Regions from separate parts of the Arthrobacter sp. NicSoilB4 genome, predicted to be linked through region 2. Evidence: riboswitches for the same ligand, from Rfam matches in the RefSeq annotation. Region 2 holds a riboswitch; the other holds the start of a gene.

Region 1 (7,243 bases), 1.5 Mb from region 2:
ATGCGGTGGCGTTGTGGCGAAGATTGTGACGCCCGTGTGACCTCAGGCGTCCTTGGCCGCCCGGAAGCCGGCCTCGAGGTCCGCGAGGATGTCGTCGATGTGCTCCAGGCCCACGGACAGCCGCACCAGGCCGGGGTTGACGCCGGCAACGGTCTGCTGTTCCGGGGAGAGCTGGCTGTGGGTGGTCGACGCCGGGTGGATGACCAGCGAGCGCACGTCGCCGATGTTCGCCACGTGGGAGTGCAGTTCGAGGGCATCGACAAAACGCTTCCCGGCCTCCGCTCCCCCGGCGATGTTGAAGGCCACGACGGCGCCCGTCCCCCGGGGACCGTACTTGCGGCCGCGCTCGTACCAGGGGCTCGACGGCAGCCCGGCATAGGCGACCGATTCGACGTCGTCCCTGGCTTCGAGCCATTCGGCGACCTTGGTGGCGTTGGCAACATGCCGCTCCACGCGCAGGCTCAGGGTCTCGATGCCCTGGGCGATGAGGAAGGCGTTGAACGGAGATACCGCCGAGCCGAGGTCGCGCAGCAACTGGACGCGCGCCTTGAGGATGTAGGAGAGGTTGGCGCCGAGGGCGCCGTCCTTGCCGAGGTCCCGGGCGTAGACCAGGCCGTTGTAGGTGGGGTCGGGAGTGTTGAAACCGGGGTAGCGCTCCGGATCCTTGCCGAAGTCGAAGTTGCCGGAATCCACGATCACGCCAGCGATCGCTGCTCCGTGGCCGCCAAGGTACTTGGTGGCGGAGTGCACCACGATGTCCGCACCCCACTCGATCGGCCGGATGAGGTATGGCGTGGAGAGGGTGTTGTCCACGATCAGCGGGACCCCGGCCTCGTGGGCCACCTGCGAGATGCCCTCGATGTCCAGGACGTCCTGGCGCGGGTTGGAGACCACTTCGCCAAAGAAGAGCTTGGTGTTGGGCTGCACGGCCTCGCGCCAGTGCGCCAGGTTGTCCGGGTCCTCCACGAAGGTCACGGAGATGCCGAACTTCTTCAGGGTGTGCGCCAGGAGGTTGTAGGTGCCGCCGTAGAGGCTGGGGCTGGCCACCACATGGTCGCCGGCCTCGGCGACGTTCAGGATCGCGAAGGTCTCCGCTGCCTGGCCCGAGCTCAGCAGCAGTGCCGCGAGCCCGCCTTCCAGGCTGGCCACGCGTTGTTCCACGGCGTCCTGGGTGGGGTTGCCGATCCGGGTGTAGATGGGAGCCAGTTCGGCCAGGGCGAAGCGGTTGGCGGCGCTTTCGGCGCTGGGGAAGACGAACGACGTCGTCTGGTAGATCGGGAGCGACCGGGCACCGGTGGCGCTGTCCGGCTCCTGGCCGGCGTGGATCTGGCGGGTTTCGAAGGACCAGGCATTGGACATCGGAGACTCCTCAACGGGACTGGGCACAGACTGCACCGGAGCTCTGGGCCCGGGGCAACTCTGGCGCCGCGCTTGCCGTCCGGCGGGTGCCGGACAGCCAGGTCTTCACCCGGGGCACCCCACCGCGATACGAGGGTTGCCGGCCAGCAAGCCGGGGCTGTGTGCTGGCACTCATGACCTGACCCCAGTCTAGGAACCGGTTCCGGGCTCTGGATAGCTTTGTGACGAAGATGAAGCCGGGCGGCCGATTCGCCCGGGCGGACCCCCTGGTTCCCCGCAATGACGCGGGAAAGCGCACTGCGGCGACTCCCCGAAAATGACATCCCATCTCGGTTAGGCACCCCTAAGCTGAGAGCCGCATCACAAAGTGCCAAGATGAGGTCATGCGCATGGATCACGTCTCTTACGCCTGTGAACAAGATGGCCTCGCTGCCACCACCGAACGAATTGCGTCTGCCCTCGGCGTCGAAGCCGTGAAGGGCGGAGTACACCCCCGATTCGGGACCCGCAACATGATCATCCCGCTCGCGGGACACAAGTACCTGGAGGTCGTGGAGGTCCTGAACCACCCGGCTTCCGACAAGGCCCCCTTCGGCCAGGCCGTCCGCGCCCGCTCCGAAGCAGGCGGCGGCTGGATGGGCTGGTGCGTCGAGGTTGACGACCTGGCCCCGTTCGAGGAGCGGCTCGGCCGCGCCGCCGTCAACGGCAACCGTAAGTTCCCGGACGGCCGCGAACTGGTCTGGAAGCAGATCGGCATCCTCGGGCTCATCGCCGATCCCCAGGTCCCGTACATGCTCAAGTGGGAGGGCGATCCGGAACTCCACCCATCGAAGGCCTACGAGAGCCAGGTCAAGATGTCCGCCCTCACGATTGCCGGCTCCGCCGAGCGCGTCACCGAATGGCTGGGTGTTCCGGTGGAAAAGCCGCTGGAAGACGTCGCCGTGAACTGGATCGCTCCCCGCGGAACACCCGGCATCCTGTCCGTCACGTTCGAGACGGCTTCCGGAGCCGTCACGATCTGACGCTTCACCGCCCCACACTTCGGCCGCTATCAGCGGGTGCCAATGATGCCACCCACCGATGGCGGCCGAAATACTTTAACGGCATACCGGCGGTCCGGCCGGCTCTGTAGAGCAACGCGGGGTCACTTCACGCCCGTCCGGAGCCTCCGGATGGGCGCCAAATGACCCCGCGTTGCCTGGTGCCTGCTCAGCCCAGGCCGATGGCCTTGCCGAAGAGGCTGAAGCCGACGAACGCCACGATGTCCAGCACCGCATGCGCGATCACCAGCGGCATCAGCCGGCGGGTTTTGGTGTAGACCACGGCGAAGATGACGCCCATGATGGCATTGCCGATGAACGGGCCAAACCCCTGGTACAGGTGGTAGCTGCCCCGCAGCATGGCGCTGGCAAAGATCGCCGCCGGCATGGCCCAGCCGAGCTTCCCGAGCCGGTCCAGCAGGTAGCCCACCACGATCACCTCCTCCACGATCCCGTGCCGGATCGCTGAGAGGACCAGCACCGGCACCGTCCACCAGTAGGCGTCCAGCGCGCTGGGGATGATCGCCGTCGTGATGCCGAGCGCCCGGCCGGCGGCGTAGAGGCCCAGCGACGGGATGCCGATCAGTGCCGCCAGGCCGAAGCCCTGCAGCAGGTCCTTGCCGGGCCGGTCGAAATTGAGGCCCAGCCGCTGGAAGGCCGTGACGCCGTGGCCAGACGGCCGGTGTTCCGTCAGGAAGTAGATCACCAGGACCACGGGCACCAGGGCGAAGATGATGTCCAGCAGCTGGTAGGTGAGGTCGAAATACTCGCGGCTGCTTTGCGAGCGGTTCAGCGTGGAAGTCCCCTCCGCGAGGGGCGCCCTGGTCATCTTGTCCAGCAGCTGTACCACCGAATATACGGCCGACTGCCCCAGGGACAACCCCAGGACAATCCACATTTCAATCCGCAGCCGGCGGCGGGAGGGAACCAACATGTTTCCATCTTGCCCGCAGTTGCCGGTAGTTGCCTGAATCCGGGCCGCCGCGCGGCCGGGCCCTATGCTTGGGGTTTATGAGTGCGCCCGGGAAAATCATCATGATCCGGCATGGCCAGTCCGCCGCCAACGCCGACACCTCTATCTACAACAGGGTGCCCGATTACCGGATTCCGCTGACCGAACTCGGCGTGGAACAGGCCCGGGCAGCCGGCGAACAGGTCCGGCGGCTGCTGGACGGCCGGCAGGCCTGCGTGTACGTCTCCCCCTACCTGCGGGCCTACCAGACCCTGGAGGCACTCAACCTCGGTCCGCTGGTCGAGCGGGTGATCGAGGAGCCGCGGCTGCGGGAGCAGGACTGGGCCAACTTCCAGATCGCCGGCGAGATCGAGGACCAGAAGGAACTCCGGAACGCCTACGGCCACTTCTTCTACCGCTTCCGGGAGGGCGAGTCCGGCTCCGATGTCTACGACCGGATCTCCTCCTTCATGGAGACCCTGTACCGGCACTGGTCGAAACCCAGCTACGCCCCGAACGCGCTGTTTGTCACCCACGGGCTCACCATGCGGCTGTTCTGCATGCGCTGGTTCCACTGGTCGGTGGAGTACTTCGAGTCCCTCAACAATCCGGACAATGCCGAGGTGCGGACCCTGCTGCGGACCGAGCTGGGCAAGTATGAGCTGGACAAGCCCTTCAGCCAGTGGGTGGAGCGCCGCGTCGACGAGACAGTCCTCGACGCCCCGCCGATGTTTTTCTGACTAACGAAACTGACTCGCAGCAGGGGCCGTTTTGAGCGTCCAAAACGGCCCCTGCTGCGAGTCAGTTGGGTGGGTCAGCGGGCACGGACCCCCGCGCGCCAGACGGCGTGGGTGAGCGGAATGCCGGGCCGGTAGGCCAGGTGCGTGGCCGAGGGCGCGTTGAGCAGGTGCAGGTCCGCGCGGTGGCCGACGGCGATCGAGCCCACGGCGCGTTCGCCGTCGGCGTCGTTCCCGGACTCCCGGCCGAGGGCCAGCGCGCCGCCGTAGGTCGCGGCGCGCACGGCCTCGTGGACGCTCAGGCGCATCTGGAGCACAGCGGTGGTGACGCAGAACGCAATCGAGCTGGTGTAGGAGGTCCCCGGGTTGCAGTTGGAGGCCAGCGCGAGCTGCACGCCGGCGTCGAGCAGCTCCCGGCCCGGTGCCAGCGGCTGGCGGGTGGACAGGTCGCAGGCCGGCAGGCACGTTGCCACCGTGCCGCGCCCGGTTCCTGATTCGGCGTTCCAGCCGGTCCAGCTGGCCGCGAGGGCGTCGACGTCGGCCGCGGACAGGTAGTTCACGTGGTCCACGCTCGCGGCCCCGAATTCGACGGCGAGCCGGACGCCGGGGCCTTCGCCGAGCTGGTTGCCGTGCACGCGCAGGCCGAGCCCGGCGTCCCGGCAGGCCTGGAGCACGCGCCGGGACTGGTCCTCGGTGAAGGCTCCCCGCTCGCAGAAGACGTCGGCCCAGCGCGCGAACGGCCGGACGGCGGCGAGCATGGGGCCGCAGACCAGGTCCGTGTACTCCTCGGCGTCCATCCCGGCGGGCACGAGGTGCGCGCCGAGGTAGGTGACCTCGTCCGCCACGGTGGAGGCGATCCGGGCGCTGCGGGCCTCGTTTTCGACGTCCAGGCCGTACCCGGTCTTGGTTTCGAGGTAGGTGGTGCCCTGCGAGACGGCCTCGGCCACCCGGCCCATGGCGAGCCGGGTGAGGTCGAAGTCGCTGGTGCTCCGGGTGGCGCCGGTGGTCACGGCGATCCCGCCGGCGCTGTAGCTCTCCCCCGCCATCCGGGCCTCGAATTCGGCGGTCCGGTCGCCGGCGAAGATCAGGTGGGTGTGTGAGTCGACCCAGCCCGGCAGCAGGGCCCGGCCACCGGCGTCGACGGCGTCGTCGGCGGCCGGCGCGTCGGACGCGGGGCCGAGCCAGGAAATCCGTTCGCCCTCGATGACCATTGCCGCATTCTTCAGGACGCGGCGCTCCGCGTCCTGGGTCATCAGCTCGGCAATGTTCGTAATGAGGGTGCTCATGAGTCCATTCTTCAGCGCCGGATGGACCAGCGTGTCGCCGCCAGCGCTTCCGCTGTCCGGGATGCCGGACCCGCTGCTGTACTGCCGCCTGCGGCAGAGCCGGCGCCCTGGCCTGCGAGGATGAGTTCCGCGGCCAGTTCGGCGATGCCGGAGGACGTCTGGAAGCCGTAGCCGCCCTGGCCGGCAAGCCAGAAGAATCCGGGGGCCTCGGCGTCGAACCCCACCACCGGGATACCGTCGGCCGCTTCCGTCCGCAGTCCCGTCCAGGCCCGGCTGACGCCGCGGATGCCGAGGGTGGTGAGGGTGTTGAGCCGGGCGGTCAGCGCCTCGACGTCGCCCGGGTGCGGCTGCGCGTCCTCGGGCCCGCTCGGTTCGTGTTCCGAGGGCGAGATGAGGACCTGTTCGCCGTCGCGCCGGAAGTAGAAGCTTTCATCCGCGGCGGCCACCATGGGGCAGCCCTGCGGGAGCGGGTGTTCGACGTCGACAATCGCCGCGGTGCGGCGGTAGGGCTGGAGTCCGAGCTTCTCGACGCCGCTGAGCACCGCGAATTCGTCCGCCCAGGCGCCGGCGGCATTGACCACGACAGCGGCCTGGATGCCCTCCTGCCCGGCGCCGAGTTCCCAGCCGGAGCCGAGCCGCTGCGCCGAGTGGACCCTCGCGCCGGTGATGATGTCCACGCCGCCCTCAACCGCCCACTCCCGGTGGTCTTCCAGCAGCAAGGACGCGTTGCAGGCGAAGGATCCGGAGTCGAGGCCGGCAGCGGAGAAGGATTCCGGTTTGAGCGCAGGGCAGAGTTTCAGGGCTTCTGCATGGCTGATCCGGTGCATGAAGCCGCTGGACTGCTGCTGGACGGCTTCCTCGTCGCCGATCAGCATGAACCGGCGCGGCGAGAGCACGGGTTCAGGCCGTGTGCCCTCCCGGATGCCGATGAGTTCCAGCGTGCGCATGGTCAGTTCCTGGACCACCGGCGGCCCGTAGCTGGGAATCAGCTGCCGGGCCGACCGGGCGGACGTGTGGTACCCCAGCGACTGCTCGGCTTCGACCAAGGCCACGCTGCATTTGCCGGCGAGGGCGGAGGCCAGGGACAGGCCGGCAATTCCGCCGCCCACGATCACGACATCGTATTTAGCTGACATGCCTCCATCCTTGCACCCGACAGGAGGTCACGTCAGCACTTTCGCACCGCGGCCGGCAGGGCGCTACGAGGCTGCGGCCACCGACTCGCGGCTGCGCACGAAGGCCTGCACGCAGGACTCGACGTCGTCGGCGCTGTGCGCGGCGGAGAGCTGGACGCGGATCCGCGCGGCGCCCTTGGGGACCACCGGGTAGCTGAACGCCGTCACGAAGACGCCGTTGTGCAGCATGGAGTCGGCCACCTTGGCGGCCATCACGGCGTCGCCGAACATCACCGGGACGATCGCGTGCTCGCCCGGGAGCAGCTCGAAGCCCTCCTCGGACATGCGGCTCCGGAAGAGTTCGGCGTTGGCGAAGAGCTTGCTGCGCAGCTCGCCGGAGTTCTCCACGAGGTCCAGGGCCTTCAGCGTGGCCGCAACGATGGCCGGGGCCAGCGAGTTGGAGAACAGGTACGGGCGGGCCTTCTGCCGGAGCATGGCGATGACTTCGCGGCGGCCGGAGACGTAGCCGCCGGACGCGCCACCGAGGGCCTTGCCGAAGGTGCCGGTGTAGATGTCCACGCGGTCCGAGACGCCGGCGTGCTCCGGGGTGCCCGCGCCGCTGGAGCCCATGAAGCCGACGGCGTGGGAATCGTCCACCATGACCATGGCGTCGTACTTTTCCGCGAGGTCGCAGATCGCCTCCAGCGGGGCGAGGAAGCCGTCCATCGAGAAGACGCCGTCCGTGACGATGATC
Region 2 (7,243 bases):
CTGGGCCTGGCCGTGCCCGGCGTCGAGGTCGAGGACATCGCGACCACGGCCAAGACCATGCCGGACTTCCCGCAGCTCTGGGAAGCCATGCTGGCGCAGCGAACCACTGCAGAGAAGGACTCCGCCGGTGGCACGCAGCACTGATTCCTGGGACGAATCCGACGTCCGGATCCGCCCCAACAAGAAGGGCACCCGGCCCCGCACCAAGGACCGGCCCGCCTACGACGACGCCGTGACCGGGCGGATCATCACCGTTGACCGCGGCCGCTACACCGCCGTCGTCGCCGAAGGCTCACCCGAAGAACGCAAGATCATCGCCGCCCGCGCCCGGGAGCTGCGGCGCAACCCCGTGGTGGCCGGCGACTTCGTCTCACTCGTCGGCGATGTCAGCGGCGAACCGGACACGCTGGCGCGGCTGGTCAAGATCCAGGACCGCAGGACCCTGCTGCGGCGCAGCGCCGACGACACGGACCCGATCGAGCGCGCCGTCGTCGCCAATGCCGACACATTGGTGATCGTCGTGGCGGCCGCCAACCCCGAGCCGAGGACCGGCTTCATCGACCGCGCCCTCGTCGCCGCGTACGACGCCGGCATCGAGCCGCTGCTGCTCGTCACCAAGGCCGACGTCAAGGACCCCGCGGAACTCCTCTCCAACTACCAGCACCTTGATTTCCCCGTGATCATCTCCAAGACGGCGGATTCCGCGGCGTCCGGCATCGACGCCCGCTCGGACGACGGGCTGTCCGCCCGGCTGGACAAGGACGCCGTCTCCGAGCTGCGCGCCCATCTCGACGGGAAGGTCACCGTCATGCTGGGCCATTCCGGCGTCGGCAAATCCACCATGGTCAATGCCCTGACCGGCGCCGAGCGCGCCACCGGCGGCGTCAACGCCGTCACCGGACGCGGCCGGCACACGTCCTCCTCCGCCCTGGCCCTGAAGGTCAACGATGCCCCGGCGGGCAGCTGGATCATCGACACCCCGGGCATCCGATCCTTCGGCCTGGCCCATGTGGACCCGGACCGGATCCTGCGGTCCTTCCCGGACCTCGAGCCCGGCACCGACGACTGCGAGCGGGGCTGCAAGCACGATTCCAGCGCGGTCAACTGCGGGGTGGACGCCTGGGTGGCCGCCGGCCACGCGGGCGAATCCGGCCCGGCCCGGCTCGCCTCGCTCCGCCGCCTGCTGGGCACGGACCCGCGGATGGAAGCGCAGGACGTCAAGGAACTGGGCACCGTCTCGTAGCCGGCTGCGGTGCCGCCTACCGCTCCCCCGCACGCTTTGGCGGTAGTTTGGAACCATGAGTCAACCCGCTTCGAGCTACAACGATGACCTGCGCCTTGCCCATGTACTGGCAGATTCCGTAGATTCCCAGACCATGAGCCGCTTCAAGGCGCTCGACCTTCGGATCGAGACGAAGCCGGACCTGACGCCGGTGACCGACGCCGACAAGTCAGCCGAAGAAGCCATCCGCGGCCAGCTGTCGCGGTCCCGTCCGCGCGACGCCGTGCTCGGCGAGGAATTCGGCAGCTCCGGCCACGGCTCCCGCCGCTGGATCATCGACCCGATTGACGGGACCAAGAACTTCGTCCGCGGCGTCCCCGTCTGGGCCACGCTGATCGCCCTCGTCGACGAAGGCGAGCCGGTGGTCGGCGTCGTGAGCGCACCCGCCCTGGGCAAGCGCTGGTGGGCCGCCAAGGGCGCCGGAGCATACATGGGCCGTTCGCTGGCCGCCGCTACCCGGCTCCGGGTGTCCAACGTCTCGGAACTCTCGGACGCCTCCCTGTCCTACTCCAGCCTGGGCGGCTGGAAGCAGCGCGGCAACCTCGACGAGTTCCTCGGCCTCACCGAGGAAGTCTGGCGCACCCGCGCCTACGGTGACTTCTGGTCCTACTGCCTCGTGGCCGAAGGCGCCGTCGACATCGCCTGCGAGCCCGAACTGAATCTCTACGACATGGCCGCGCTGGTACCCATCGTCACCGAGGCAGGCGGGCGCTTCACGTCCCTCGAAGGCGAAGACGGCCCCTTCGGCGGCAACGCCCTCGCCACCAACTCCATCCTGCACTCCGAGGTCCTGAAGCGGCTCAACCCGGGCCTGGACGACCTGCTCTAGCAACATCCGGCGTCGTCCGGCCGGTCCGGACGACGCCGCGTAACAAAGCTCTTCATATTCCTTCCCTGCCTTTTCTGCGGCAGCAGGCATGGCCTACGCTCGAACCAGGTCACGAGTGCCAGCGCGAAACCCCGGTTTGCTGGCCGGCAACCCTCCATTCGCGGCGGGGTGCCCCGGGTGACGACCTGGCCGGTCCGGAACGGACCCGGCAAGCGCGGATCCCCGGCATGTGGGGTCCTTTTCGATCGAGGTCCCATGACGACTGCCACATTCCCTGCCACCCCCGAACTCCACGCCGACGCCGGCCAGGGCCGTCCCGATGCGCGGTTCGCCGCCGGCCGCCGCCCGCTGGCCGCGGTGACCGGCGCCGAGATCCAGGCGCCGCTCATCCAGGGCGGCCACGTCCGCTACGCCAACCTGGACTACGGTGCCTCGGCGCCCGCACTGTCCGTGGTCTCGGCCTATCTCAACGAAATCCTGCCGTTCTACGCCAGCGTCCACCGCGGCGCCGGCTACGCCTCCCAGATCAGCACCTCGGTTTACGAGAACTCCCGCACCATTGTCCGCGATTTCGTGGGCGGCCGCCCGGACGATGCGGTGATCTTCACCCGGAACACCACCGATTCCCTGAACCTGCTGGCCGGCTGCCTGCCGGCCGTCGACGGCGTGCACACCGGCGAGGTGCTCTATCTCGACATCGAACACCACGCAAACCTCCTGCCCTGGCAGCGGGTGCCGCACCGGAACGTCATCGCCGCCCCGACGCTCGCCGCCACCCTGGAACTGCTCCGCGGGGAACTCGCCCACGGCGGCGTCAGCCTGCTCGCCGTCACCGGCGCCTCCAACGTCACCGGTGAGATCCTGCCGATCCGTGCCCTGGCCGCGCTTGCCCACGAATACGGGGCCCGGATCGTCGTCGACGCAGCCCAGCTCGCCCCGCACCGGCGGATCGACATCACCGCGGACGACGTCGACTACCTCGCCTTCTCGGGGCACAAGCTCTACGCGCCCTTCGGCGCCGGCGTGCTGGTGGGCCGTCCCGACTGGCTCGACGCCGGCACACCGCACCTGGCCGGCGGCGGAGCCGTGCAGGACGCCCGGATCGACACGGTGAGCTGGACCACCGGTCCCGCCCGGCATGAAGGCGGCTCGCCCAATGTCCTTGGGGCCGCCACCCTGGCCCGGGCCACCCAGGTGATCGCCGACCTGGACGTGGACCAGTGGCACGCACACGAAAACGCCATCCGGTCTTTCCTCGTCGAGGGCCTCGCCCGGATCGACGGAGTGACGGTCCACCAGATCTTCTCGGACAGCGCTTCCTTCGGTGTGCCGGCGGGCAGTGAACCGGGGAACGGGGCGGGCACGGGCACGATCGGCGTCGTCAATTTCTCCCTCGAAGGGTACGACGCGGGCCTGGTCGCTGCGTACCTGTCGGCCGAACACGGCCTCGGGCTGCGTGACGGACGGTTCTGCGCGCACCCCCTGCTCCGGCGGCTCGGGCTGCCGTCCGGCTCGTTGCGGGCAAGCTTCGGCGTGGGTTCCCGGCTGGAGGACGCCCAGCGGCTGCTCGCCGGAATCCAGGAGCTGCGCCGGACCGGCCTCGGCTGGGACTATGTGGTGGACGCCGGACGTTGGGTTCCGTCCAACGACACGCGCAGCTACCCGCACTGGGCGCCGAACACACCCGGCACTGCCGGCGCGGCCCCCTGCACCCAGGACTGACTGGGCGGGAAAACGACGAGGCACCGCGGCCCCTGCCGCGTGCGGTAAATTCGGAAGGTACCCATCCGGACCTGCCGAAGGAGATCGCACGTGGCACGCGGTGGCCCCAAACTGCACCGGGAACGGCGCCAGGAGCTCGGTCAGAGCTTCCAGCACGGCGGGGAGCACTACGAACGCGTGCGCCCCGGCTACCCCGACGATTCGGCCGACTGGCTGATTCCCGCCGGGGCGATGGACGCCGCGGACCTGGGCGCAGGAACCGGGAAATTTACGGCGCTGCTGGCCGTGCGCGGCCTGCACACTGTGGCTGTGGACCCGTCCGCCGACATGCTGGAGCAGCTGCGCAGAACACTCCCGGGCGTAACCGCCGTCGAGGGCACCGCAGAGCACACGGGCCTGCCCTCGGAGGCGTTCGACCTCGTGACTGTCGCCCAGGCGTGGCACTGGTGCGATCCCGTCCTGGCCAGCACGGAGATCGCCAGGATCCTCCGCCCCCATGGTGTCCTGGGGCTGGTCTGGAACCAGCTGGACACCTCCGTTCCCTGGGTGCACCGGCTCTCGCGCATCATGCATGCCGGCGACGTCCACAAACCCCACTTCAAGCCGCCGCTAGGGCCGGAATTCACGGGACTGGAGAGTCACCTGACCCGCTGGGAGGATCCGGTGCGCACCGCCGACATCATGGAGCTGACGAAGTCCCGCAGCTACTACCTGGCGGCCAGCGAAGCGGTCCGGGCCAAGGTGCTGGGCAACCTCGACTGGTACCTGCACGAGCATCTGGGCCACGACCCCCTAGAGGTGCTGCCGCTTCCCTATCTGACACAGAGCTGGCGGGCCGTCCGGGCGTGACCGGGGCAGGGCCCGTGGTTTGGCCGGGCTGCATTGCCCCGGCCCCGCACGCTGGCCTATGGTTTCGGCATGCCTAATAATTGTTTATAGGCAACTGCAAACTATGGGGCGGGCCCGAGCCCGCCGCCACCGGCAGCGTCGTTGAGACGCACTTACCCAGGGGAGCCCGCCGTGCTGGAAGTTACAGGACACGAAGCGCCCGCGCGGCGGAAACCGGGCGGCCGCCGCGCCATGATCGGCCTTTTGGGCCCGGCGTTCGTCGCCGCGATCGCCTACGTGGACCCCGGCAACGTTGCGGCAAACCTCACGGCCGGCGCACAGTACGGCTACCTTCTGGTCTGGGTCCTGGTGGCCGCCAACATCATGGCCGTGCTGGTCCAGTACCAGTCCGCCAAGCTCGGGATCGTCACCGGGAAAAGCCTGCCCGAGATCCTCGGCGAGCGGCTCAAGCCCTTCTGGCGCCGCGCATTCTGGGTCCAGGCCGAGATCGTGGCCGCCGCCACCGACCTGGCCGAAGTGGTCGGCGGGGCGATAGCGCTCTACCTCCTTTTCGGGCTGCCGCTCCCGCTTGGTGCCGTGATCGTCGGCGGTGTCTCCATGGTCCTGCTGGCAGTCCAGGCCCGGAACCGGCAGCGGCCCTTCGAGTTCATCATCATCTTCCTGCTGGGCATCATCACGATCGGATTCCTGGCGGGCCTTTTCATCAGCCCGCCGGACCCTGCGGGGGTCGCGGCCGGACTGATACCGGGCTTCCAGGGTCCGGACACCGTGCTGCTGGCCGCCAGCATGCTGGGCGCCACGGTGATGCCGCACGCCATCTACGTCCATTCGGCCCTGTCCAGGGACCGGCACCGCCCGGACCCGCATCTCCACGTCCCCGCACCGGCGCTTGCGCGCCTCGTCAAGGCGACCCGCTGGGACGTCGTGGCGGCCCTGGCCATTGCCGGGATCGTGAACATCGGGATGCTGCTGCTGGCCGCCTCCACGCTGGGCGGCGAAGAGGGAACGGACACCATCGAGGGCGCCCATGCGGCGATCACCGCCAACCTGGGTCCCATCGTCGGCGTCATCTTCGCCGTCGGCCTGCTCGCCTCCGGCCTGGCATCAACCTCCGTGGGCTGCTACGCCGGCGGATCCATCATGCAGGGCCTGCTCAAGATCCGGATCCCGCTGATGACGCGCCGCGTCGTCACCCTCATTCCCGCCGTAGTGCTGCTGAGCATCGGCGTCGATCCCACCTGGGGCCTGGTCCTCAGCCAGGTCGTCCTGAGCTTCGGCATCCCCTTCGTCCTCGTCCCGCTGGTTGTCCTGACCAGCAACAAGGCCTTGATGGGCCGCTTCGCGGACGGAATGGCACTCCGCATTGCCGCCGTCACCGCCGTGATCCTGGTGGTCGCACTCAACCTCGTCCTGCTGTGGCTCACCTTCTCCGGCGCCGCCTGACGGTAGGCTGGACGGTGTGAAGACCAGCCTGCCATCCTCCTCGATCGAGGACTACGTCAAGGTCATCTACTCCTTTACGGAGTGGCAGGACAAACCCATCACCTCCACTCAGCTGGCCCAGCGCCTTGGCGTCGCGAACTCCTCGGTCTCCGAGATGGTCCGCAAGCTCAAGGACCAGGGCCTGGTGGACCACCAGCCCTACAGCGCCATCACACTCACGGCCGACGGCGTCCGGCTGGCGCTGTCGATGGTCCGGCGTCACCGCCTCATCGAGACTTTCCTCGTCAGGGAGCTCGGCTACCGCTGGGACGAGGTCCACGACGAAGCCGAACTCCTGGAACACGCCGTCTCCGACACTTTCATCGACCGGATGGCAGCGAAGCTCGGGAACCCGGTGCGGGATCCCCACGGCGATCCGATCCCCGCCGCGGACGGCTCCGTGCAGATGCCCGCGGCCCACCGGATGAGCGAACTCGACGACGGTCACACCGGCCTGATCACGCGCATCAGCGACGAAAACCCCGAGCTGCTGCGCTACCTGTCCGCCGAGGAGATCACGCTGGACGCCGACGTCGAGGTTCTGGGCCGGAAGCCGTTCGGCGGCGCGCTCGTGGTGCGCATCGGCACCGGCGGGGACCGGCGCGAGTTCGACCTCGCCGAGGAAGTCGCCGCCGCGCTCTGGGTCCACAGCGACGCGGCCCATCCCGGCTGCAGCCTCGAACGGCGCTGAATGCGGACTGCTCTGCCGGACTGGCGCGCGTGGTTCGCCGTCGCCGTCGGCGGCCTGGTCGGAACGGAGCTGCGCTACGGGGCCGGCGTGGTGTTCCCGGAGGCGGCGGGGAGTGTCCCGTGGACCACCCTGGTGATCAACGTCGTTGGAAGTTTTGTCCTCGCGGCCCTCACCACGGTCTGGATCGCACGGCCGAAAACCGCCTTCTGGCTGCGGGCGGGCCTCGGCCCCGGGCTGCTGGGTTCGTTCACGACTTTTTCAGCGGTGGTGTTCTCCATTGACCAGCTGTTCCGCGGCGGCTTCCATGCCAGCTGGCTGGCCTACCTGGGGCTCTCCCTCGTCCTGGGACTCGGTGCCGCAGCCGCCGGATGGAAGACCGGCAAGGCCC

The links. Region 2 has a riboswitch for S-adenosylmethionine ahead of LDO13_RS12260 (aminotransferase class V-fold PLP-dependent enzyme). Riboswitches for the same ligand answer to the same signal wherever they lie in the genome.
Region 1: linked by a shared signal. The riboswitch ahead of LDO13_RS05485 (bifunctional o-acetylhomoserine/o-acetylserine sulfhydrylase) and the one ahead of LDO13_RS12260 (aminotransferase class V-fold PLP-dependent enzyme) in region 2 are both predicted to bind S-adenosylmethionine.

What each region holds. Positions count from the first base shown of each region.
Region 1 covers NZ_AP024653.1:1,233,165-1,240,407, reverse strand. The annotation lists gene LDO13_RS05485 (bifunctional o-acetylhomoserine/o-acetylserine sulfhydrylase) at 43-1,359, opposite strand; SAM riboswitch class IV at 1,423-1,538, opposite strand; gene LDO13_RS05480 (VOC family protein) at 1,743-2,381, shown strand; gene LDO13_RS05475 (type II CAAX endopeptidase family protein) at 2,569-3,333, opposite strand; gene LDO13_RS05470 (histidine phosphatase family protein) at 3,411-4,091, shown strand; gene hutI (imidazolonepropionase) at 4,166-5,374, opposite strand; gene LDO13_RS05460 (FAD-dependent oxidoreductase) at 5,386-6,510, opposite strand; gene LDO13_RS05455 (glycine C-acetyltransferase) at 6,574-7,243, opposite strand, start outside.
Region 2 covers NZ_AP024653.1:2,698,461-2,705,703, forward strand. The annotation lists gene aroA (3-phosphoshikimate 1-carboxyvinyltransferase) at 1-144, shown strand, start outside; gene LDO13_RS12250 (ribosome small subunit-dependent GTPase A) at 128-1,243, shown strand; gene hisN (histidinol-phosphatase) at 1,299-2,111, shown strand; SAM riboswitch class IV at 2,219-2,332, shown strand; gene LDO13_RS12260 (aminotransferase class V-fold PLP-dependent enzyme) at 2,367-3,833, shown strand; gene LDO13_RS12265 (class I SAM-dependent methyltransferase) at 3,924-4,682, shown strand; gene LDO13_RS12270 (Nramp family divalent metal transporter) at 4,914-6,125, shown strand; gene LDO13_RS12275 (metal-dependent transcriptional regulator) at 6,142-6,855, shown strand; gene LDO13_RS12280 (CrcB family protein) at 6,856-7,243, shown strand, end outside.